Regions from separate parts of the Streptomyces sp. P3 genome, predicted to be linked through region 2. Evidence: predicted binding sites of a transcription regulator. Region 2 holds the regulator's gene; the other holds the start of a gene.
What was found. Region 2 encodes HrcA, which represses chaperone genes, less so after heat shock. Its sites were predicted from a motif close to TTNGCACTCNGNNNNNCNGAGTGCNAA; they were not measured.
Positions count from the first base shown of each region.

Region 1 (10,743 bases), 2.3 Mb from region 2:
GGGGACGCCGTCGCGTTCGGTGTAGGCGGCCATCACCGAGCGGGCGCCGCCCTCGCGGAGCGCCATCTCGAACGGGGGCAGCGTGACGTCCGCGAACTCGCGGGTGCCCGCCCGCACCGGGGCCAGATTGCGCGCGCCCGCCGAGGAGGCGTAGCCGGCGAAGTGCTTGAGGGTGGCGACGACCCCGGTGGACTCCAGTCCGCGCACGTAGGCCGTGCCGATCGTGCCGACCAGATACGGGTCCTCGCCGATCGTCTCCTCGACGCGCCCCCAGCGCGGATCGCGGACGACGTCCAGGACCGGGGCGAGGCCCTGGTGCACGCCCATCGCGCGCAGGTCGCCGCCGATGGCCCGGCCCAGCTCCTCGACCAGCGGCGGGTCGAAGGCCGCGCCCCAGGCCAGGGGGACCGGGTACGCGGTGGCCCGCCAGGCGGTGACTCCGGCCAGGCACTCCTCGTGGGCGACCGCCGGGATGCCGAAGCGGCCAGCGGCGACGATCTGCCGCTGGGCTCCGGCCAGGGCACGGGCGCCGAGCGCCGGGTCCACGGGCGCGGTGCCGAAGGAGCGGGTCAGCTGGCCGAGCCCCCGGGTGATCAGCTCGTCGTAGTCGTAGTCGGCGGTCATGTCGTGCTGGTGCGGGGCGACTCCCCCGCCGTCCGCCGCGGCGCCGACCCACACGCCGTACAACTGGGCGATCTTCTCCTCGAGCGTCATCCGGCCGAGGAGGTCGTCGACTCGGGTGGCGGCGGGCAGGGCGGGGTCACGCCAGGGGGCGGTGGTCATGAAACTCCTGTCAGAGGTCGGTGAGCCACCAGGGGGCGGTGCATCCTGGAATGCTGTGGAGCGTCCGGCGGGGCGGGCCCGTCGAATGTTTCGAGCTGTATTCCGAATGTTCCGGGAACCTATGGCGTCGGCATGGGTTCGTCAAGAGGTCGCGTGACGATACGATCGCCGCCATGACGCCCTCGGAGCCCACAGAAACGCGGACAGAAGCGCGGCCGACGCAGACCGCGACGCTCGCGGAGATCGCCCGCGAGGCCGGCGTGTCGGCACCGACTGTTTCGAAAGTCCTCAATGGTCGTGCCGACGTCGCCCCCGCCACCCGCACCCGTGTCGAGGAGCTGCTGCGCACCCACGGCTACCGGCGCCGCCGCGCGGAGGCGACCCGCTCTCCCCTGATCGACCTGGTCTTCCACGAGCTGGAGAGCGCCTGGGCGATGGAGGTCATCCGGGGTGTGGAGAACGTGGCCCGCGACGCGGGGCTGAGCGTGGTCCTCAGTGAGAGCGCCGGACGGCTCACCCCCGGGCGGACCTGGGCCGACCAGGTCGCCGCCCGTCGCCCGCACGGCGTGGTGCTGGTGCTGTCCGGGCTCGACGAGTCCCAGCGGGCGCTGCTGACCAGCCGCTCCATCCCGTTCGTGGTGATGGACCCGGCCGGCGACCCGGGCGCCGACGTGCCCTCCATCGGGGCGACCAACTGGCAGGGCGGCCTCGCCGCCACCCGGCACCTGGTGGAGCTGGGGCACCGCCGCATAGGGGCGATCAGCGGTCCGCCGCAGATGATGTGCAGCCGGGCCCGGATCGACGGCTACCGGGCCGCGCTGGAGACCGCCGGGCTGCCGGTCGAGCCGCATCTGATCAAGACCGGCGACTTCCACCACGAGACCGGTTACCGGCTGGGCCGCGAACTGCTCGACCGGCCGGACCGCCCCACCGCGGTCTTCGCCGGCAACGACCTCCAGGCGCTCGGTTTCTACGAGGCCGCCCGCGAACTGGGCCTGCGCATCCCCGAGGACGTGAGCGTGGTCGGCTTCGACGACCTTCCGGTCGCCCGCTGGGTCGGACCGCCGCTGACGACGGTGCGCCAGCCGCTGACCGAGATGGCCGAGGCGGCGGCCCGGCTGGTCCTCGAACTGGGCCGGTCGGCCTCGCGGGAGGCGCCGACGTCGACGCGGGTGGAGCTGGCCACCAGCCTCGTGGTGCGCACGAGCACGGGTGCGCCGCCCGTGGCCGGAAGTTGACCTATTGACGGGTGTGCCGGACGCCTCCACACTCCACCGAAGTCAATCGGTTGAACAGCCGAAACTTTCGGAGGCCCCCGCAATGAGATCCTCCAGAACATCTCCCCGGACTTCACCCGGGCCGTTTCCACTGCGGACCCGGCTCATGACCCTGGTCACCGGCGCCGCCGCCGCGGCGGCCCTGCTCGTCGCCGCTCCCGTCTCCCACGCCGCCGACACGCCCCTGCGCGACCTCGGCGCCGCCAAGGGCAAGGTCGTCGGCACCGCCGTCACCGGCTCCAAGCTCACCGGTGTCTACGGCGACATCGCCGGGGCGCAGTTCTCCTCGCTGACCCCGGGCAACGCCATGAAGTGGGGCTCGGTGGAGCCGACGCAGGGCGTGTTCGACTGGGCCGAGGCGGACCGGATCGTGGCGTTCGCCCAGGCCCACGACCAGCAGGTGCGCGGCCACACCCTGGTCTGGCACAGCCAGAACCCGGGCTGGCTGGACAACGGCGGCTGGACGCCCGCGCAGCTCGGCACCCTGCTGCAGAACCACATCGACACCGAGGTCGGCCGCTACAAGGGGAGGATCGCCGCCTGGGACGTCGTCAACGAACCCTTCAACGAGGACGGCACCTACCGTTCGACCCTCTGGTACAACGGCCTCGGCGCCGACTACATCGCCACCGCCCTGACCCGGGCGCGGGCCGCCGACCCGGCCGCCAAGCTCTACGTCAACGACTACAACGTCGAGGGCGTCAACGCCAAGTCGACCGCCCTGTACAACCTGGTCAGGTCGCTGAAGGAGCGGGGCGTCCCGATCGACGGGGTCGGGCTGCAGGCGCACCTGGTCCTCGGCCAGGTGCCGTCCACGTTCCAGCAGAACATCCAGCGCTTCGCGGACCTCGGCGTGGACGTGGCGATCACCGAGCTGGACATCCGGATGACGCTGCCCGCCGACAGCGCCAAGCTCGCGCAGCAGAAGGCCGACTACAAGGCGGTCACCGCCGCCTGCGCCGCCGTCGCACGATGCGTCAACCTCACCGTCTGGGGCTTCACCGACTCCGACTCCTGGGTGGAGAGCACCTTCCCGGGACAGGGCGCGGCCACCCCGTACGACGCGAACTACGCGCCCAAACCGGCGTACTACGGCATCTCCGAGGCGCTCGGCGGCACGACCACGCCGGTGCCGACCGGCAAGTGCACGGCTGCCTACAGCGTGGGCAGCCAGTGGAACACCGGGTTCACCGGAAACGTGACGATCTCCTGCTCGGGCGCCTCGCTGTCGTCCTGGAAGGTGACCTGGGCCTACGGCGCGGGCCAGCAGATCACCCAGTCCTGGAACGCCCTCTGCACCCAGTCGGGGGCGGCCGTGTCGTGCGCGAACGCCTCGTACAACGGGACGATCCCGGACGGCGGTTCGGTGAGCTTCGGCTTCAACGCGAACTGGAGCGGGAGCAACCCGGCGCCCACGGTGACGTTGGGGTGACCGGGGCCGGAGCCACGAGATCTGCCTGTGCGGAAGGCGCGTTCACGCATCCCTTCCTCACCGTCTCCTCATAATTCGGACGTACGTTCTTTCCTGTGACGGAAGTCGAGGAGCACGCAACGACCGGCAGCGGAGCGGGCCGGCGGTCGAGAGCACTCAAGGCCGCCGGCCTCACGCTGGCCGCCGTCCTGGTGGCGGGCGTCGGGACGGCGGGCTGGGCCTACTGGCACCTCAACGGCAACATCGACAGCGTCGACATCGACAACGCGCTGGGCGACGACCGCCCGGCGAAGGCGGTCACGACGCCGCCGGCCTCGGCGTCCGGCTCCCCGGCACCCACCGAGGCAGTCAACCTCCTCGTGCTGGGCTCGGACTCGCGCAGCGGCGCCGCGAACCAGGCGCTCGGCGGCGGCGACAGCACCGGCGCCCGCTCCGACACGGCGATGGTCGTGCACATCGACGCGGGCCGCACGACGGCCACGGTCGTCAGCATCCCGCGCGACACCCTCGTCACCCGGCCCTCCTGCCCGCTGCCCGACGGCGGTTCGACGGTGACGGCGTACGGCGTGATGCTCAACACCGCCTACGCGGTCGGCGGCCCGGTCTGCGCCGTCAAGACGGTCGAGTCCGTCACCGGCATCCGGATGGACCACTACGTGGAGGTGGACTTCTCGGGCTTCGCCAAGCTCGTGGACGCGCTCGGCGGGGTCACCGTCACCACCGACGAGGACATCGACGACGACGACAGCCATCTGCACCTCGCGGCCGGCACCCACCATCTCGACGGCGCCCGGGCCCTCGCCCTGGCCCGCACCCGGCACGGCATCGGCGACGGCAGCGACCTCGGCCGCATAGGCCTCCAGCAGAAACTGGTGAAGGCCCTGCTGGAGCAGATCGCCTCCACCGACCTCCTCACCAGCCCCGCCGAGCTGTACCAGGTCGCCGACGCGGTCACCGGCAGCCTGACCACCGACACCGGTCTGGACTCGCTCGCCGAGCTGACGGAACTCGGCCGGAGCCTGAAGGGCCTGTCGGCCGGGAACGTCCGGACGGTCACCATGCCCGTGGTGCCGGCCCCTTCCGACCCCGACCGGGTGGTGGCGCGGGAGCCGGCGGCGGGCGCGCTGTGGAGATCGCTGAAATAGATTCCGGTGAGGTGTCGATCCGGCCCGCCGCCGTTCGACGCAGGGGGAGAGGCCGGGAAGGACCCGGCTCACCGCACCCGAGGAGTCACCATGCCCCGCTACCTGTCACTCGTGAAGATCGACGAGGCCACCGCCCCCGCCGAGGGCCCGAGCCCGGAGCTGATGCAGCGGATGGGCGAGCTGATCGAGGAGGTCACCAAGGCCGGCGTGATGCTGGAGACCGCCGGACTGACCCCGTCCGCGCAGGGCGTCCGCGCGCACTGGGAGGGCGGGAGGATCACCCTCACCGACGGGCCCTTCACCGAGGCCAAGGAGGTCGTCGGCGGCTACGCGATCATGCAGTGCAAGGACATGGCCGAGGCCGTCGAATGGACGAAGCGGTTCCTGAAGGTGCACGAGGAGCACTGGACGGTGACCTGCGAGGTGCGGGAAATCGCGGAAGGCTGAGGGTTCTCGGCCCGAGGGTTCCGGGCCTGGGAGGTTCCGGGCCTGAGGGTTCCTGGCCTGGGGGTTCTTGGCCTGAACGGGCGCCGGGTGTTCGATGGTGAGCTGTGGAACGACAGCCCGCCCCGGACCCCGGCCCGCCTTCGCGCCCCCGCACGCCCCCCGACCCCGGCGGCGCACCGGATCCCGGCGGTACCACGGATCCCGTCGGCACCCCGGATCCCGGCGGCGCACCGCCTTCGCGCGACGCCTCGGACACCCGTACGGCCCACCCGGACGCAGGTACCGCCCCGGATGCGCGTACCGCCCGTGATCCCCGTGCGGCCCCGGATGCGCGTGCGGCCATCGAGACCGTCTTCCGTCTGGAGTCCCCCCGTGTCATCGCCGCCGTCGCCCGGCTCGTGCGGGACGTCGGCGTCGCCGAGGAACTCGCGCAGGACGCCCTGGTCGCCGCGCTGGAGCAGTGGCCGCGCGACGGAGTGCCGGACCATCCCGGCGCCTGGCTGACCACCACGGCCCGGCGGCGCGCCGTCGACCTGATCCGACGGCGCGAGAACCACTCCCGCAAGCTCCAGGAGATCGGTCGCGACCTGGAGACCACGACCGCCGCTCCCCAGGAACCCGCCGATCCCGACGACATCGACGACGACCTGCTCCGGCTCGTCTTCACCGCCTGTCACCCGGTGCTCTCCGCCGAGGCCCGCACCGCCCTCACCCTGCGCCTGCTGGGAGGCCTGAGCACCCCGGAGATCGCCCGCGCCTTCCTGGTCCCCGAGCCGACGGTCGCCCAGCGGATCGTGCGCGCCAAGAAGACCCTGGCGACCAGGAACGTGCCCTTCGAGGTGCCGTACGGCCCCGACCGAGAGGCCCGGCTCGGGTCCGTCCTCGACGTCATCTACCTGATCTTCAACGAGGGGTACGCGGCCACCGCCGGCGACGACTGGCTGCGCCCGGCGCTGTGCGAGGACGCCCTGCGGCTGGGCCGTCAGCTCGCGGCGCTGATGCCGAAGGAGCCCGAGGTCCACGGCCTCGTCTCGCTGCTGGAGTTCCAGGCGTCCCGGACGGCCGCCCGCACCGCTCCCGACGGTACGCCCGTGCTGCTGAAGGACCAGGACCGCCGACGCTGGAACCGCATGCTGATCGCACGCGGCATCAACGCCCTCGACCGGGCCCGGAGCCTGGCGGCGGGCGCGGCCCCGGGCCCGTACGCCCTCCAGGCCGCCATCGCCGCCTGCCACGCGCACGCGTACAGGTACGAGGAGACCGACTGGGCGGGCATCGCCACCCTCTACGGGCTGCTGGCGGCCCGCTTCCCCTCCCCGGTGGTCGAGTTGAACCGCGCGGTCGCCGTCTCGATGGCCGAGGGCCCGGCGGCCGCCCTGGCCATCGTCGACGCCCTGACGGCCGAACCCGCCCTGCGGGAGTATCACTTGCTGCCGAGCGTCCGCGCCGACCTGCTGTCCCGCCTCGGCCGCACCGCGGAGGCCCGCGCCGAGTTCGAACGGGCGGCGGCGCTGACGGCCAGCGCCCGCGAACGACACCTGCTGCTGCACAGGGCGGCGGCGTCGGACTGACGGGGGCGGGTGGGTCGGAAGAAGGACGACGCCGGCACCCGGCACGCCGGCACCGCTTTCCTGACCGGCGTCAGGAGGTGGCGGGCTTCCCGATCAGCATGGTCGGGGCGCCCGCCACTCGTGTGAGGAACACCGTCACCGCCTCGGAGCCCTGCGGCCTGGGGAGCACCTTCTTCCGCAGCTCCTCCGGCTCCACCGCCGACCCCCGCTTCTTCACGGTCAGGACGCCGACCCCCCGCTCCCGCAACAGCGCCTTCAACTTCTTCACACCGAAGGGGAGTTGATCGGTGATCTCGTAGGCGGTGGCATACGGCGTGGCGCGCAGCTCGTCGGCCGTGACATAGGCGATCGTCTCGTCGACGAGCCCGCCGTCGAGCTCCCGGGCCACGTCGGCGACCAGATGGGCCCGGATGACGGCGCCGTCGGGCTCGTACAGGTACCGCCCGACCGGCCGGACGTCCGGGTCGGGCAGGCCGGCGCCGAGCAGGGTGCGCGGCCCCGGCAGCAGAGTCGCCCGGACGGTCCCCGGTGCGGCGGTCCCGAACCACAGCACCGCCTCCTTCACGTCCCCGCCGTCCGAGATCCACTCGGCCTCGGCCTCGGCGGGGATCGCCTCGTGCGGCACCCCGGGCGCGATCTTGAGAGCGGCGCGTGGCGCGGCGAGGGCGGCCCCGACCGCCCACGACAGGGGAGGCGAGTACGCCTCGGGATCGAAGATGCGCCCCCGGCCGCCCCGGCGCGCCGGATCCACGAAGACGGCGTCGTAGCCGTCGGTGTCCACCTCGGTGACGTCCGCCTGCCGCACCTCGATCAGCTCGCTCAGCCCGAGCGCCTCGGCGTTCGCCCGCGCCGCCTCGGCCGCCGCCGCATCCCGGTCCACCGCCAGCACCCGGATGCCGGCGCGGGCGAGGGCGATCGCGTCGCCGCCGATCCCGCAGCACAGGTCCGCGACGGAGGTCACACCGAGCGTCTTCATCCGCTCGGCCCGGTAGCCGGCGACGCTCGCGCGCGTCGACTGCTCCACCCCGTTCGGCGTGAAGAACATCCGCTCCGCGTCGCGCGCCCCGAACTTCACCGCCGCCCGCTGCCGCAGCCGGGCCTGGCCGAGGGCCGCGGAGACCAGGTCGGCGGGATGTTCGCGGCGGAGCCGGGTGGCGACGGCGAGTTCGTCGGCGGGGGCGGTGCCGCGCACCGCGTCGAGGAGGGCGCGGCCCTCGGGAGTGCGCAGGGGGGCGAGGTCGTTCACCGGGTCATTGTGGGCCAGTCGGTGGACAGCGCGCCTCCGGCGGCGGTGTCGGACCGGCTTCGGGAAGGGCGACTGCGAAGATCCGGCGCCATGGGACCTGTCGTACAAAATGACATGAACGGCCTCGATGGGCCGGCCCGTCGCCGCCCCCGTACGGAAACCCGTCCCGGCAGGGAAATCCGCTCCGGAGACTGGAAGGGCACCATGCCCGATCCTGTCCGCCGCTTCCTGGACGAGGTCACGGCGAAGGGCTACACGGTGGCCCGTCTCGAGGACTACCTGTGAGGGCGCGACGCAAGGGCGCGGGACCGGCGGCCGTCCTGCTCGTCGCGCTCGTCCTGACGACCCTGAGCGGCTGCGCACAGTCCGTCGACCCGATCGAACGGCTGGGCAGGAAAGCCGCGGCCCGGGTCCACCCGGCCGGCCCGGCCGCCGGGCAGCCCGCCTACCGCCGCTGGGGTCTGACGGCACCCCTGGCCCCCGCCCCGGCCCACCCGGCCCGCTCCCTGGCGGGCAGCCCCGGAACCGCCCTCCCTCCGGTCGTGGACCATGTCCCGACCGCCGACAGGGTCGTCTTCCTCACCTACGGCGACGGCGCCGAACGCGACCCCCGCTTCGCCGACATGGTCCGCGAACTGCGCCTGCCGGTCAGTATGTTCCTCACCGACAGCGTGATCGGCCCCGGCTACGGCCGGCTGGCCAGGCTGCAGTCGGTCGGGGCCAGTGTCCAGAACCACACCCTGGACCACCCGGCCCTGCGCGGCCTGCCCTACGCCGGCCAGCGCGCCGAGATCTGCGGCCAGCAGGACAAGCTGCGCGCCCGTTTCGGCCTGCGCCCCCGCCTGCTCCGCCCGCCCTACGGCGCCTACGACGCCACCACCCGGCGCGCCGCCGCCGACTGCGGCATCGCGGCCGTCGTCCTCTGGCGCGCGTCGATGGGCCCCACCGCCCTCACCTACGCCCACGGCCCCCACCGCCTCCACCCCGGCGACGTCATCGCCGTGGCCCCGGACGAGACGACCGCCCCGGACCTGCGGGACCGGACGACGCGACTCCTGCGCCGGATCCAGAACGAGCACCTGACGGTGGCCCGCCTGGAGGACTACCTCTGACAGCCCGTCCTCCCGCGTCGACCGGAACCTTGGAGCCGGGACACCGACTGGTACGGCGGCTGGTACGGCGGCTGGGGTTCGTCCTCTGAGCCCGTCCGGCGTCAGAGGACGAGGCCCGTCCAGGACCGAAGCGGGGTCCGGGGGCGCCAGTCCCCGGAAACGGGGCCCTGTCACCGGGCGACCAGGACACTCACGGCGGCCGAAAACCTGGCGACGCGCCGCACGCATTGGCACTCCGCTTGACCGAGTGCTAATCGCGGTCATAGTCTCAGGTCTGGCACTCCCCACCGGAGAGTGCCAACAACGCGACGGGCAGGTCCGGCACCCGCGACGACGGATCCACCTGGTCGCCACCTCAGACAGTTAACCCCGTGAGATCTCCGAAGGGGGAGGTCGGATCGTGACGACCACCAGCTCCAAGGTTGCCATCAAGCCGCTCGAGGACCGCATTGTGGTCCAGCCGCTCGACGCCGAGCAGACCACCGCCTCTGGCCTGGTCATCCCGGACACCGCGAAGGAGAAGCCCCAGGAGGGCGCCGTCCTCGCGGTGGGCCCGGGTCGCTTCGAGAACGGCGAGCGCCTGCCGCTCGACGTCAAGGTCGGCGACGTCGTCCTGTACAGCAAGTACGGCGGCACCGAGGTGAAGTACAACGGCGAGGAGTTCCTCGTCCTCTCGGCTCGCGACGTGCTCGCGATCATCGAGAAGTAATTCACCCAGTTTTGCAGTGAACTGCGCTCCTGGCCCCGCGTGTTTGTGAAGCCGGGTGCCGGGGGCGCAGTTCGTTTCTCCCACTTTTTCCGAGAGGGCTGAACCGCTCCCATGGCGAAGATCCTGAAGTTCGACGAGGACGCCCGTCGCGCCCTCGAGCGCGGCGTCAACAAGCTTGCCGACACGGTCAAGGTGACGATCGGCCCCAAGGGCCGCAACGTCGTCATCGACAAGAAGTTCGGCGCCCCCACCATCACCAACGACGGTGTCACGATCGCCCGTGAGGTCGAGATCGAGGACCCGTACGAGAACCTCGGCGCGCAGCTGGTGAAGGAGGTGGCGACCAAGACCAACGACATCGCGGGCGACGGTACGACCACCGCCACCGTGCTCGCCCAGGCGCTGGTGCGCGAGGGCCTGAAGAACGTCGCCGCGGGCGCGTCCCCGGCCGCCCTGAAGAAGGGCATCGACGCCGCCGTCAAGGCCGTCTCGGACGAGCTGCTGGCCTCGGCCCGCCCGATCGACGAGAAGTCCGACATCGCCGCCGTCGCCGCGCTGTCCGCCCAGGACCAGCAGGTCGGCGAGCTCATCGCCGAGGCGATGGACAAGGTCGGCAAGGACGGCGTCATCACCGTCGAGGAGTCCAACACCTTCGGTCTGGAGCTGGACTTCACCGAGGGCATGGCCTTCGACAAGGGTTACCTGTCGCCGTACTTCGTGACGGACCAGGAGCGCATGGAGGCCGTCCTCGAGGACCCCTACATCCTCATCAACCAGGGCAAGATCTCCTCGATCGCCGACCTGCTGCCGCTGCTCGAGAAGGTCATCCAGACCAACTCCTCCAAGCCGCTGCTGATCATCGCCGAGGACCTCGAGGGCGAGGCGCTCTCCACCCTCGTCGTCAACAAGATCCGCGGCACCTTCAACGCGGTCGCCGTCAAGGCCCCGGGCTTCGGTGACCGTCGCAAGGCGATGCTCCAGGACATGGCCGTCCTCACCGGCGCCACCGTCATCTCCGAGG
Region 1 is NZ_CP028369.1:1,245,360-1,256,102, reverse strand. Features, by position in the region: gene C6376_RS05495 (glycoside hydrolase family 3 N-terminal domain-containing protein) at 1-783, opposite strand, end outside; gene C6376_RS05490 (LacI family DNA-binding transcriptional regulator) at 957-2,021, shown strand; gene C6376_RS05485 (endo-1,4-beta-xylanase) at 2,167-3,492, shown strand; gene C6376_RS05480 (LCP family protein) at 3,588-4,637, shown strand; gene C6376_RS05475 (YciI family protein) at 4,728-5,084, shown strand; gene C6376_RS05470 (RNA polymerase sigma factor) at 5,426-6,655, shown strand; gene C6376_RS05465 (methyltransferase domain-containing protein) at 6,726-7,901, opposite strand; partial or broken gene C6376_RS05460 (polysaccharide deacetylase family protein) at 8,091-8,186, shown strand; gene C6376_RS05455 (polysaccharide deacetylase family protein) at 8,183-9,013, shown strand; gene groES (co-chaperone GroES) at 9,414-9,722, shown strand; gene groL (chaperonin GroEL) at 9,834-10,743, shown strand, end outside.
Region 1: groES (co-chaperone GroES) is a predicted target of HrcA. The motif match lies at 9,241-9,267, and genes of this name have one in related genera.

Region 2 (10,743 bases):
GGCGGCCGGCCACTGGGCACCCTGGTCCTCGGACGGGCCGGACCCGGCGTCTTCCCCGACGAGGTCACCGGGCTCGTGGAGGATCTCGGCCGCCGGGTGGCGCTCGCCATCGGCGCGGCCCGTCAGTACGCCCGGCAGGCCACCATCAGCGCCGTTCTGCAGCGCGGGCTGCTGCCCGGCGCGGTCGCCCAGATCCCCGGTGTGTGCAGCGCCCTCGTCTACGAGCCGCGCGAGCAGGGCGGGCCCAGCGGCGACTTCTACGACCTGTTCCCGGCGGGCGACGGCCGCTGGTGCTTCGCCGTGGGAGACGTCCAGGGCAAGGGCCCGGAGGCGGCCGTCGTCATCGGGCTGGCCCGGCCCTGGCTGCGTCTGCTGGCCCGTGAGGGCTACGGCGTCGCCGACGTCCTGGACCGCCTCAACCAGCTCCTCCTCGACGACGCGACCGAGGCCGCCGACGCCGCCGCCCGCGCCTTTGTCGGCCCCGCCGGGCCCGCGGACGGCCCGCAGACCCGCTTCCTGTCGCTCCTGTACGGCGAGCTGGCACCCTTCGAGGGCGGCATCCGCTGCACCCTCGCCTCCGCCGGACACCCGCTGCCCCTGCTGCTCGGTCCGGACGGCGCGGTCGCCACCGCCGGACGCCCGCAGACCCTTCTCGGGGTCGTCGAGGACGTCGTCTACACCTGCCACAGCCTGGAGCTGCGACCCGGCGACAGCCTGCTGTGCGTCACCGACGGCGTGACGGAACGGCGCTCGGGACTGCGCCAGTTCGACGACGAGGACGGTCTGGCGACGGCGCTGGCGGGCTGCGCCGGACTGGACGCGGAGCTGATCGCGGAGCGGATCCGGCAGTTGGTGCACGAGTTCGGCGAGGAGCCGCCGGACGACGACCTGGCCCTGCTGGTGCTGCAGGCGGAGTAGCGGACCGCAGCGTCGCCGGGCGGTGACGCGGGTGAAGGCACCGGTACGGCGGCGAGGAGCGCCGACGGTGGTCCGGTGACCGCCCAACCGCCGTCGGGCGACGGAACTGCGCGGCGGCGGAGTCGCGGGGCGTCAGGCCGAGCGCCGGGGCGGGGCGGTGCCGCGAAGGTTACGGACCGGGTGGCGAGGGGCGGGGGCCGCGCGGCGAGGGACGCGACCGGGCGCACTCTGCGCATGTATGGTCCGGTTTTGTGCCGAAGGCGAATAATGCCGTAGATGACGCGCCCACCCGCCGCAGCGTCCTGATCGCCGGCGCGGGAATCGGGCTGACCGCGACCGCATGCACCCGCGAGGCCCGCCCGCCGGTGGGCGCGCCCGGGCCAGGGGCCCACGCGGCGCGCCGCCGCCAGGCCGGCGTGACCACCCCGCAACAGGCCACCGCTCTGATCCTGGCGTACGACCTCGATCCCGCCCTGCGCGGTGCGGTGGGCGTACGGCAGCTGAAGGCGGTGTTCGCGAGGTGGACCCACGCCCTTGCGGAGGCTCAGGAGACCGCGGACACCCAGGGGACCGGAGAGACCGTGGACACCCAGGGGACCGGAGAGACCGTGGACACCCAGGGGACCGGGGAGGCCGGGGAAGCCGACGGCGGTCGCACGGCCCGTCTCACCGCCACGCTCGGAGTCGGCCCCGGGTTGCCCGACCGCCTGGGCCTGCGCGCCCCCGACGCCCTGCGCGACCTGCCCTCCTTCCCCGGCGACCGGCTCGACCCCGCCCGCTGCGGCGGCGACGTGCTGGTGCAGCTGTGCGCCGACTCGGCCGACGCCACCGAGGCGACCGCGGTCACCCTGACCCGGCTGGCGGGGGACGCGCTGAGCCCGCGGTGGCGTCAGGGGGGCTTCCTGCCGCCTTCCCCGGACGGCGGAGGCACCCCGCGCGACCTGCTCGGATTCAGGAACGGCAGTGCCAATCCCACCGCCGAGGAGTGCGAGCGCTGGGTGTGGTCGGGCGACGCGACCTACCTCGTCGTCCGGCGTGTCCACCTGCGCGTCGAGGACTTCGCGCGGCTCGCCGTGCACCGTCAGGAGGAGATCGTCGGCCGCCGCCGCGCGACCGGGGCCCCGCTCGACGGCGGCTCGGAGCACGACGACGTCGACCCGCTCGCCAAGGATGCTCAGGGCCGGTACGCCACGCCGCCGCGTTCGCACGTGCGCGCCGTGAGCCCCCGCCTCGACGACGGCGCCCGGATGCTGCGCCGCAGCTACTCCTATGCCGACGGCCCCACCGACCAGGGCCTGCTGTTCCTCGCCTTCATGCGGGACCCGGCGCTGTTCGCCCGGGTCCAGCGCCGTATGGCCGCGCAGGACGACCTGGCCGCGTTCACCCAGGCGCGGGGCTCGGCGGTGGCGTACGTCCTGCCGGGCGCCGGTCCGGGCCGTCCGCTGGGGGCGGAGCTGCTGGGCTGAGGGAGGTCCGGCAGCGGTCGCGGGCCGCAGCCGAGGGGCGGCGCGGACGAGGGGGCGGCGCGGGCGACGGCGTGTGCCGACGCGAGGGTGACGCGGCGGCGAAGCACGCCGACGAGGGCCGGTGCGGGCGTGCGGGACAATGGGCGGTATGCCTTCCGCACTCCCCGACGGTGAGCCGGTTCCCGGCGACGGCACGCTCCCGGCGTCCGCGCTCGCCGGCGCCGCCGACCGCCCCCTCGGGTTCTATCTGCACGTCCCGTACTGCGCGACCCGCTGCGGGTACTGCGACTTCAACACCTACACCGCGACCGAGCTGCGCGGCACCGGCGGCATCCTCGCCTCCCGCGACAACTACGCCGACACCGTGATCGACGAGATCCGGCTGGCCCGCAAGGTCCTCGGCGACGACCCGCGCGAGGTCCGCACCGTCTTCGTCGGCGGCGGTACGCCGACCCTGCTGGCCGCGTCCGACCTGGTACGGATGCTGGGCGCGGTCCGTGACGAGTTCGGCCTCGCGGCGGACGCGGAGGTGACGACGGAGGCCAACCCGGAGTCCGTCGACCCCGCCTATCTGACGGCCCTGCGCGAGGGCGGCTTCAACCGGGTGTCGTTCGGCATGCAGAGCGCGCGGCAGCACGTGCTGAAGGTCCTCGACCGCACGCACACGCCCGGCCGGCCCGAGCGGTGTGTCGCGGAGGCGCGGGCAGCGGGCTTCGACCACGTCAACCTGGACCTGATCTACGGCACCCCGGGTGAGTCGGACGACGACTGGCGGGCCTCGCTGGAGGCGGCCCTGGGCGCCGGACCCGACCACGTCAGCGCGTACGCCCTGATCGTCGAGGAGGGCACGCAGCTGGCCCGCCGGATCCGCCGCGGCGAGGTCCCGACGACCGACGACGACGTGCACGCCGACCGCTATCTGATCGCGGACGAGGTGATGTCGGCGGCGGGCTACGACTGGTACGAGGTCTCCAACTGGGCCACGTCGCGGGCGGCGCGCTGCCTGCACAACGAGCTGTACTGGCGCGGCGCCGACTGGTGGGGCGCCGGGCCGGGCGCGCATTCGCACGTCGGCGGGGTGCGCTGGTGGAACGTCAAGCATCCGGGGGCGTACGCGGCGGCGCTGGCGGCGGGCCGCTCCCCGGGCGCGGGCCGGGAGCTGCTGTCCGACGAGGACCGCCGGGTGGAACGGATCCTGCTGGAGCTGCGGCTGCGTGACGGCGCGCCGCTGGACCTGCTGCGGCCGGCGGGGCTCGCGGCGTCCCGCCGGGCGCTGGGGGAAGGCCTGCTGGAGCACGGACCGTACGACGAGGGACGGGCGGTGCTCACCCTGCGCGGCCGGCTGCTGGCGGACGCGGTGGTGCGGGATCTGGTCGACTGATCGCCTCGCGTCGTGACGCGTCCGCGCCCCGGGTCGTGACGCGGTCCGGGTCGTGACGCGGTCCGGCACGGCGGAGCAGCCCGTGCCGGACGGACGTCAGGCCCCGCCGTCGGTGACGAAGTCGATCAGTTCCTCCACGCGGCCCAGCAACTCCGGCTCCAGGTCCTTGTAGGAGCCGACCCGCTTCAGGATCGCCTGCCACACCGCCCCGGTGTTCTCCGACGGCCAGCCCAGCGCCCGGCACACGCCCGTCTTCCAGTCCTGGCCGTGCGGGACCCGAGGCCACCCCGCGATCCCCAGGGAGGCCGGTTTCACGGCCTCCCAGATGTCGATGTACGGGTGGCCGACGACCAGCGCTTGCTCGCTGGTCACCGCCTGCGCGATGCGCCACTCCTTCGTCCCCGGCACCAGGTGGTCCACCAGGACGCCCAGCTTCGCGTCCGGGCCGGGGCCGAACTCGGCGACGATCGACGGCAGGTCGTCGACCCCCTCCAGGTACTCCACGACCACGCCCTCGACGCGCAGGTCGTCGCCCCACACCTTCTCGACCAGCTCGGCGTCGTGCCGGCCCTCGACGTAGATGCGGCCGGCGCGGGCCACCCGAGCGCGGGCGCCGGGGACGGCGACCGAACCCGAGGCGGTGCGGGCCGGACGTGCGGGGCCCGCGGCGGGTCGCACCAAGGTCACCGCCCTGCCCTCCAGGAGGAAGCCGCGTGGCTCCAGCGGGAACACCCGGTGCTTGCCGAAGCGGTCCTCCAGGGTCACCGTGCCCGCCTCGCAGCGGATCACCGCGCCGCAGAAACCGGTGCCGGGCTCCTCCACCACCAGGCCGGGCTCCGCCGCGACCTCGGGAACCGGCGTCGGCTTCTTCCAGGGAGGTGTCAGGTCGGCGGAGTACTGGCGCATTCGGATGACGATAGGAGAATCCCCTGGGCGGGATTACGTCGACACGCCGAATCGCTCCGCGAGCGCGTCCCGCTGCGCACGCACGAACGCCGCGTCCACCACGGCCCCGTGACCGGGCACGTATCGCGCGTCCTCGCCGCCGAGGTCGAGGAGCCGGTCGAGGGCGGCGGGCCAGCGCGACGGCACCGCGTCCGGGCCGGCCTGCGGTTCACCGGACTCCTCGACCAGATCGCCGCAGAAGACCGTCTCGGGCTCACCGGCGACCGCACCCGGGACGAGGACCACCAGGTCATGGGCGGAGTGGGCGGGGCCCACGTTCGCCAGCAGGACCTGGCGGCCCCCGCCCAGGTCGAGCGTCCACTCCCCGGAGACGAAGTGGCGGGGCCGGACGAGCGTGTCCGCGGCCTCCGTCGCCGCCGCCTCGTCCACGCCCTGCCGGACCGCGTCCTCCCGCAGCTCGTCGGCCGGCACGGAATCGATGCCCACCGCCCCGAACACCTCCGCGCCGGCGAACGCCGCCGCCCCCAGCACATGGTCGAAATGGGGGTGTGTGAGCGCGAGATGGGTCACACGCCCGCCGGCGAGCTCCTCGGCCTGCGCCCGCAGCAGCGCCCCCTCCGCCAGCGTCGACCCGGCGTCGATCACCAGCGCCGCACCCGCCCCGACGACCAGCCCCACCGTGCAGTCCCAGCCCGGCAGCCGGCAGCGGCCCACCCCGGCCGCGACCCGCTCCCATCCCAGCTCTTCCCAAGTCATCGTCATACCGCGACGCTAACTGCGCGGCACCCGTGCAGGGGCCGACCTTGCCCCGGGTGTACCCCACAGCCGTACACTGGCCGGGGAACGCTGGCACTCGAATGTGAAGAGTGCCAAACGCGAAGGCCCAGGGGACTGGGGGACGAGATTCTGGAGGTGTGCGCGCGATGCTGAGTGAACGCAGGCTCCAGGTGCTGCGCGCCATCGTCCAGGACTATGTCGGCACCGAGGAGCCCGTGGGGTCCAAGGCGCTCACCGAGCGCCACAACCTCGGCGTCTCCCCGGCGACGGTCCGCAACGACATGGCCGCCCTGGAGGACGAGGGGTACATCGCCCAGCCGCACACCAGTGCCGGGCGGATCCCCACCGACAAGGGCTACCGGCTCTTCGTCGACAAACTGGCCGGCGTCAAGCCGATGACCGGCCCCGAGCGGCGCGCCATCCAGAACTTCCTGGACGGCGCGGTCGACCTCGACGACGTCGTGGCGCGGACGGTACGGCTGCTCGCGCAGCTCACCCGGCAGGTCGCCGTCGTGCAGTACCCGTCCCTGACCCGTTCGACCGTGCGGCACGTGGAGCTCCTCTCGCTCGCGCCCGCCCGCCTGATGCTGGTGCTGATCACGGACACCGGGCGGGTCGAGCAGCGGCTGGTGGACTGCCCGGCGCCGTTCGGGGAGTCCTCGCTGGCGGATCTGCGCGCACGGCTCAACAGCCGGGTGGCCGGCCGCCGGTTCTCGGACGTGCCGCGGCTGGTGGAGGATCTTCCGGAGGCCTTCGAGGCCGAGGACCGCGGCACCGTCACGATGGTGCTCTCCACCCTGCTGGAGACGCTCGTCGAGGAGAACGAGGAGCGGCTGATGATCGGCGGAACCGCCAATCTCACCCGCTTCGGACATGACTTTCCCCTCACCATCCGGCCCGTCCTGGAGGCCCTCGAGGAGCAGGTCGTGCTCCTCAAGCTCCTTGGCGAGGCGGGGGATTCGGGCATGACCGTACGCATCGGTCACGAGAACGCCTACGAGGGACTCAACTCCACTTCCGTGGTGTCGGTCGGCTACGGTTCGGGCGGCGAAGCAGTCGCCAAACTCGGCGTGGTCGGACCGACCCGCATGGATTACCCGGGAACGATGGGAGCGGTACGAGCGGTGGCACGGTACGTCGGACAGATCCTGGCGGAGTCGTAAGTGGCCACGGACTACTACGCCGTCCTCGGCGTGCGCCGCGACGCGTCGCAGGAAGAGATCAAGAAGGCCTTCCGGAGGCTCGCGCGCGAGCTGCACCCGGACGTCAACCCGGATCCGAAGACCCAGGAGCGGTTCAAGGAGATCAACGCCGCCTACGAGGTGTTGTCGGACCCGCAGAAGAAGCAGGTCTACGACCTCGGCGGCGACCCGCTGTCCCAGGCGGGCGGCGGCGCCGGCGGCTTCGGGGCGGGTGGCTTCGGCAACTTCTCCGACATCATGGACGCGTTCTTCGGTACGGCGTCGCAGCGCGGGCCACGCTCACGCACCCGGCGCGGCCAGGACGCGATGATCCGGCTGGAGATCGACCTCGAGGAGGCGGCCTTCGGCACCACGAAGGACCTCCAGGTCGACACCGCGATCGTCTGCACGACGTGCAGCGGCGAAGGCGCCGCCCCCGGCACCAGCGCCCAGACGTGTGACATGTGCCGCGGTCGCGGCGAGGTGTCGCAGGTGACCCGGTCCTTCCTGGGCCAGGTCATGACGTCGCGGCCGTGTCCGCAGTGCCAGGGCTTCGGCACCGTCGTGCCGACCCCGTGCCCGGAGTGCGCGGGCGACGGGCGCGTGCGCTCGCGCCGCACCCTGACGGTGAAGATCCCGGCCGGCGTCGACAACGGCACCCGGATCCAGCTCGCGGGCGAGGGCGAGGTCGGTCCCGGCGGCGGCCCCGCCGGCGACCTGTACGTGGAGATCCACGAGCTGCCGCACGCCCAGTTCCAGCGGCGCGGCGACGACCTGCACTGCACGGTGACCCTGCCGATGACGGCGGCGTCCCTCGGCACGAAGGTGCCCCTGGAGACGCTGGACGGCCTGGAGGAGGTCGACATCCGGCCCGGCACCCAGTCCGGCCAGTCGATCCCGCTGCACGGCCGGGGCGTCACGCATCTGCGTGGCGGCGGCCGCGGCGACCTCATCGTGCACGTCGAGGTGCAGACCCCGACGAAGCTGGATCCCGAGCAGGAGCGGCTGCTGCGCGAGCTGGCCAAGCTGCGGGGCGAGGAGCGGCCCACGGGGCAGTTCCAGCCCGGGCAGCAGGGCCTGTTCTCGCGACTGAAGGACGCGTTCAACGGGCGGTGACGGTGGGGTGCGGCGGGGGCTGCTTTTCCGCCCCCGCCGCACCTTCCCTTCTCTTCCTTTCCCTTCCCGTCATCAGGGACTGCGCCCCGGACCCCCGCGCCCTCGGGCCCGAAAGGGCCCCGTCCTCAAGCCCCGGGCGGGCCGAGTGTGCGCGCCGGCGGCCGGATCGCCTGGCCCGTGCCGAGGAGAAGGGCCGATTCGGACTTGTTCTGAGGACGTGACAACATGCCGCCATGTCCTCCGCGCTGACCGGTCTTCTCCCTCACCCGATCGTGCAGGCCCCCATGGCGGGTGGTGTCTCCGTCCCGCAGCTCGCGGCCGCCGTGTCCGAGGCGGGCGGGCTCGGATTCCTCGCGGCCGGGTACAAGACGGCCGACGGCATGTACCAGGACATCAAGCAGCTGCGCAGCCTCACCAACCGCCCCTTCGGCGTCAACCTCTTCATGCCGCAGCCCGACTACCCCGGTGCGAGCACCGGCTCCACCGGAGCGGCTGTCGCCGCGCCCCCCGCTGCCGGCGCCGTCGACGTCTACGCCCACCAGCTGGCCGGCGAGGCCGTCTGGTACGACACGGAACTCGGCGATCCGGACAGCGGCCGCGACGACGGGTACGACGCCAAGCTCGCGGTGCTGCTGGACAACCCGGCGCCCGTGGTGTCCTTCCACTTCGGCGTACCGAGCGGCGAGGCGCTGGAGTCGCTGCGCCGTGCGGGAACGTTCACGCTGGTCACGGCGACCACCGCCGAGGAGGCCCTCGCCGTGGAGCGGGCCGGCGCGGACGCGGTCGTCGTGCAGGGGGTGGAGGCCGGCGGACACCAGGGCAGCCACCGGGACAACCCAGAGAACGACGGCTGCGGCATCGGTCTGCTCTCCCTGGTCGCCCAGGTCCGCGAGTCAGTGAGCCTGCCCATCGTCGCCGCCGGCGGCATCATGCGTGGCAGCCAGATCGCCGCGGTCCTCGCGGCCGGCGCGAGCGCGGCCCAGCTGGGCACCGCGTTCCTCGCCACGCCCGAGTCCGGCGCGCACGCCGTGCACAAGGAGGCGCTGACCAACCCCCTCTTCGTGCGCACCGAGCTGACCCGCGCCTTCTCCGGGCGCCCGGCCCGCGGCCTGGTCAACCGCTTCCTGCGCGAGCACGGCCCCTACGCGCCCGCCGCCTACCCGGAGGTGCACCACCTCACCGTGCCGCTGCGCAAGGCGGCGGCCAAGGCGGGGGACGCCCAGGGGATGGCGCTGTGGGCGGGGCAGGGCCACCGGATGGCCCGCGAACTGCCCGCCGGACGACTGGTGGAGGTACTGGTGAGCGAACTCGCCGCGGCACGGACAGCGTTGTCACAGGACTTCCCGGCCGCAGAGGGCGGCGCCCGATGACCGCCCCCGTCTTCGTCGTCGACGAACTCCCCGACGGTCGGCCCGAGTTCGTGCTGGACGGGCCGGAGGGCCGGCACGCCGTCTCGGTGAAGCGGCTGCGGGCCGGCGAGGACGTGGTCCTCACCGACGGCGCCGGACGCTGGGCGCGGGCCGAGGTCGTGGCCGCCGAGGGCAGGGACCGGCTGGTGGTGCGGCTGGGCGAGACGGTCGAGGAGCCCGTCGAGACGCCCCGGATCACCGTCGTGCAGGCCCTTCCCAAGGGTGACCGGGGCGAGCTGGCCGTCGAGACGATGACCGAGACCGGCGTCGACGCGATCGTGCCGTGGGCGGCCGCGCGCTGCATCACCCAGTGGAAGGGCGAGCGCGGCGCCAAGGCACTCGCCAAGTGGCGGGCCACCGCCCGCGAGGCCGGCAAGCAGTCCCGCCGGGTCCGCTTCCCCGAGATCGCGGAGGCCTCGACCGCCCGCCAGGTGGCCGCGCTGCTCGCCCGGGCCGACTTCGCCGCCGTCCTGCACGAGGACCGCGACTACGGCAGCGAGCCGCTGGCCGCCGCCGAACTCCCCGTCGAGGGCGAGATCGTGCTCGTCGTGGGCCCCGAGGGGGGCGTGTCGCCCGAGGAGCTGGCGCTCTTCGAGGAGGCGGGCGCGAAGGCCTACCGGCTCGGCCGGAGCGTACTGCGCACCTCGACCGCCGGCACGGCGGCCGCGGCCCTCGTCCTGGGCCGGACCGGCCGCTGGTCCTGACCCCCGTTCGCCTGTCCGCCCGCTCCTGCGGCGGCCCGCCCGGCGGCCGCCCGTCCACCGGAGGTTTCGTGGAACTCGTCCAAGTCCGGCTGCTGGTCAAGGACTTCCCCCTCTGCTACCGCTTCTACGCCGACGTCCTCGGGCTGAAGCCGCAGTCGGGCGCGGAGCAGGGGCCGTACGAGAAGTTCAGCCCCGCCACCGGGTCGGCGGGCATCGCCATCCAGGACCGCGCCATGATGGCGGAGGTGCTCGGCGAGCTGGGCGACGCGGCGAACGGGCACCGCTCCCTGGTGGTGCTGCGCGTCGACGACCTGGACGCCTACTGCGCGGACGTCCGCGCCCGTGGCGCCGCCGTGATCCACGGCCCCGCCCCGCTGACCGACCGCATGCGCGTCGCCCACCTCAAGGACCCGGAGGGGAACCTGGTGGAGCTTCAGGAGTGGCTGCTGCTGCGCGGCTGAGCGCGACGGCGCTGAACAGCTCCCAGCCGTTCAACTCCCCGTCCAGGGGCAGCAGTCCCCGTCGGACGGCCTCGTCGACGAAGGCGCGCACCACGCCGGGTTCGTGGAGGTTGAGGTGATGGAGGCGATCGCCCACCCCGCCGCTGTGCGCCCCGTAGCCGCCGCCGCCCGAGTAGCGCCCCTCGCCGTCCCGGAAGACGATGCGGGTGCGCAGGCCGTCCCGGTGCAGGGTGAGGATCTCCCGGCACGGCTGCCCGTCCCCGTGCCGATGCCGGACCGTCCACCCGTAGACGGTCTCCTCGTCCACGACCAGGGTTCTGTGACGCCTGCCGCTCATGCGCCCACGGTAACCGCGCGGAATGACCGCATAAGGGCTGTCGCGCGGCCGACCCGAGTGGCACGCTGCTGTCCATGGGGGCATTGA
Region 2 is NZ_CP028369.1:3,527,240-3,537,982, forward strand. Features, by position in the region: gene C6376_RS15765 (SpoIIE family protein phosphatase) at 1-918, shown strand, start outside; gene C6376_RS15770 (Dyp-type peroxidase) at 1,170-2,384, shown strand; gene hemW (radical SAM family heme chaperone HemW) at 2,533-3,765, shown strand; gene C6376_RS15780 (DUF3097 domain-containing protein) at 3,862-4,671, opposite strand; gene C6376_RS15785 (MBL fold metallo-hydrolase) at 4,705-5,433, opposite strand; gene hrcA (heat-inducible transcriptional repressor HrcA) at 5,595-6,611, shown strand; gene dnaJ (molecular chaperone DnaJ) at 6,612-7,745, shown strand; gene C6376_RS15800 (nitronate monooxygenase) at 7,979-9,115, shown strand; gene C6376_RS15805 (16S rRNA (uracil(1498)-N(3))-methyltransferase) at 9,112-9,858, shown strand; gene C6376_RS15810 (VOC family protein) at 9,927-10,319, shown strand; gene C6376_RS15815 (hypothetical protein) at 10,261-10,656, opposite strand; gene C6376_RS15820 (hypothetical protein) at 10,731-10,743, shown strand, end outside.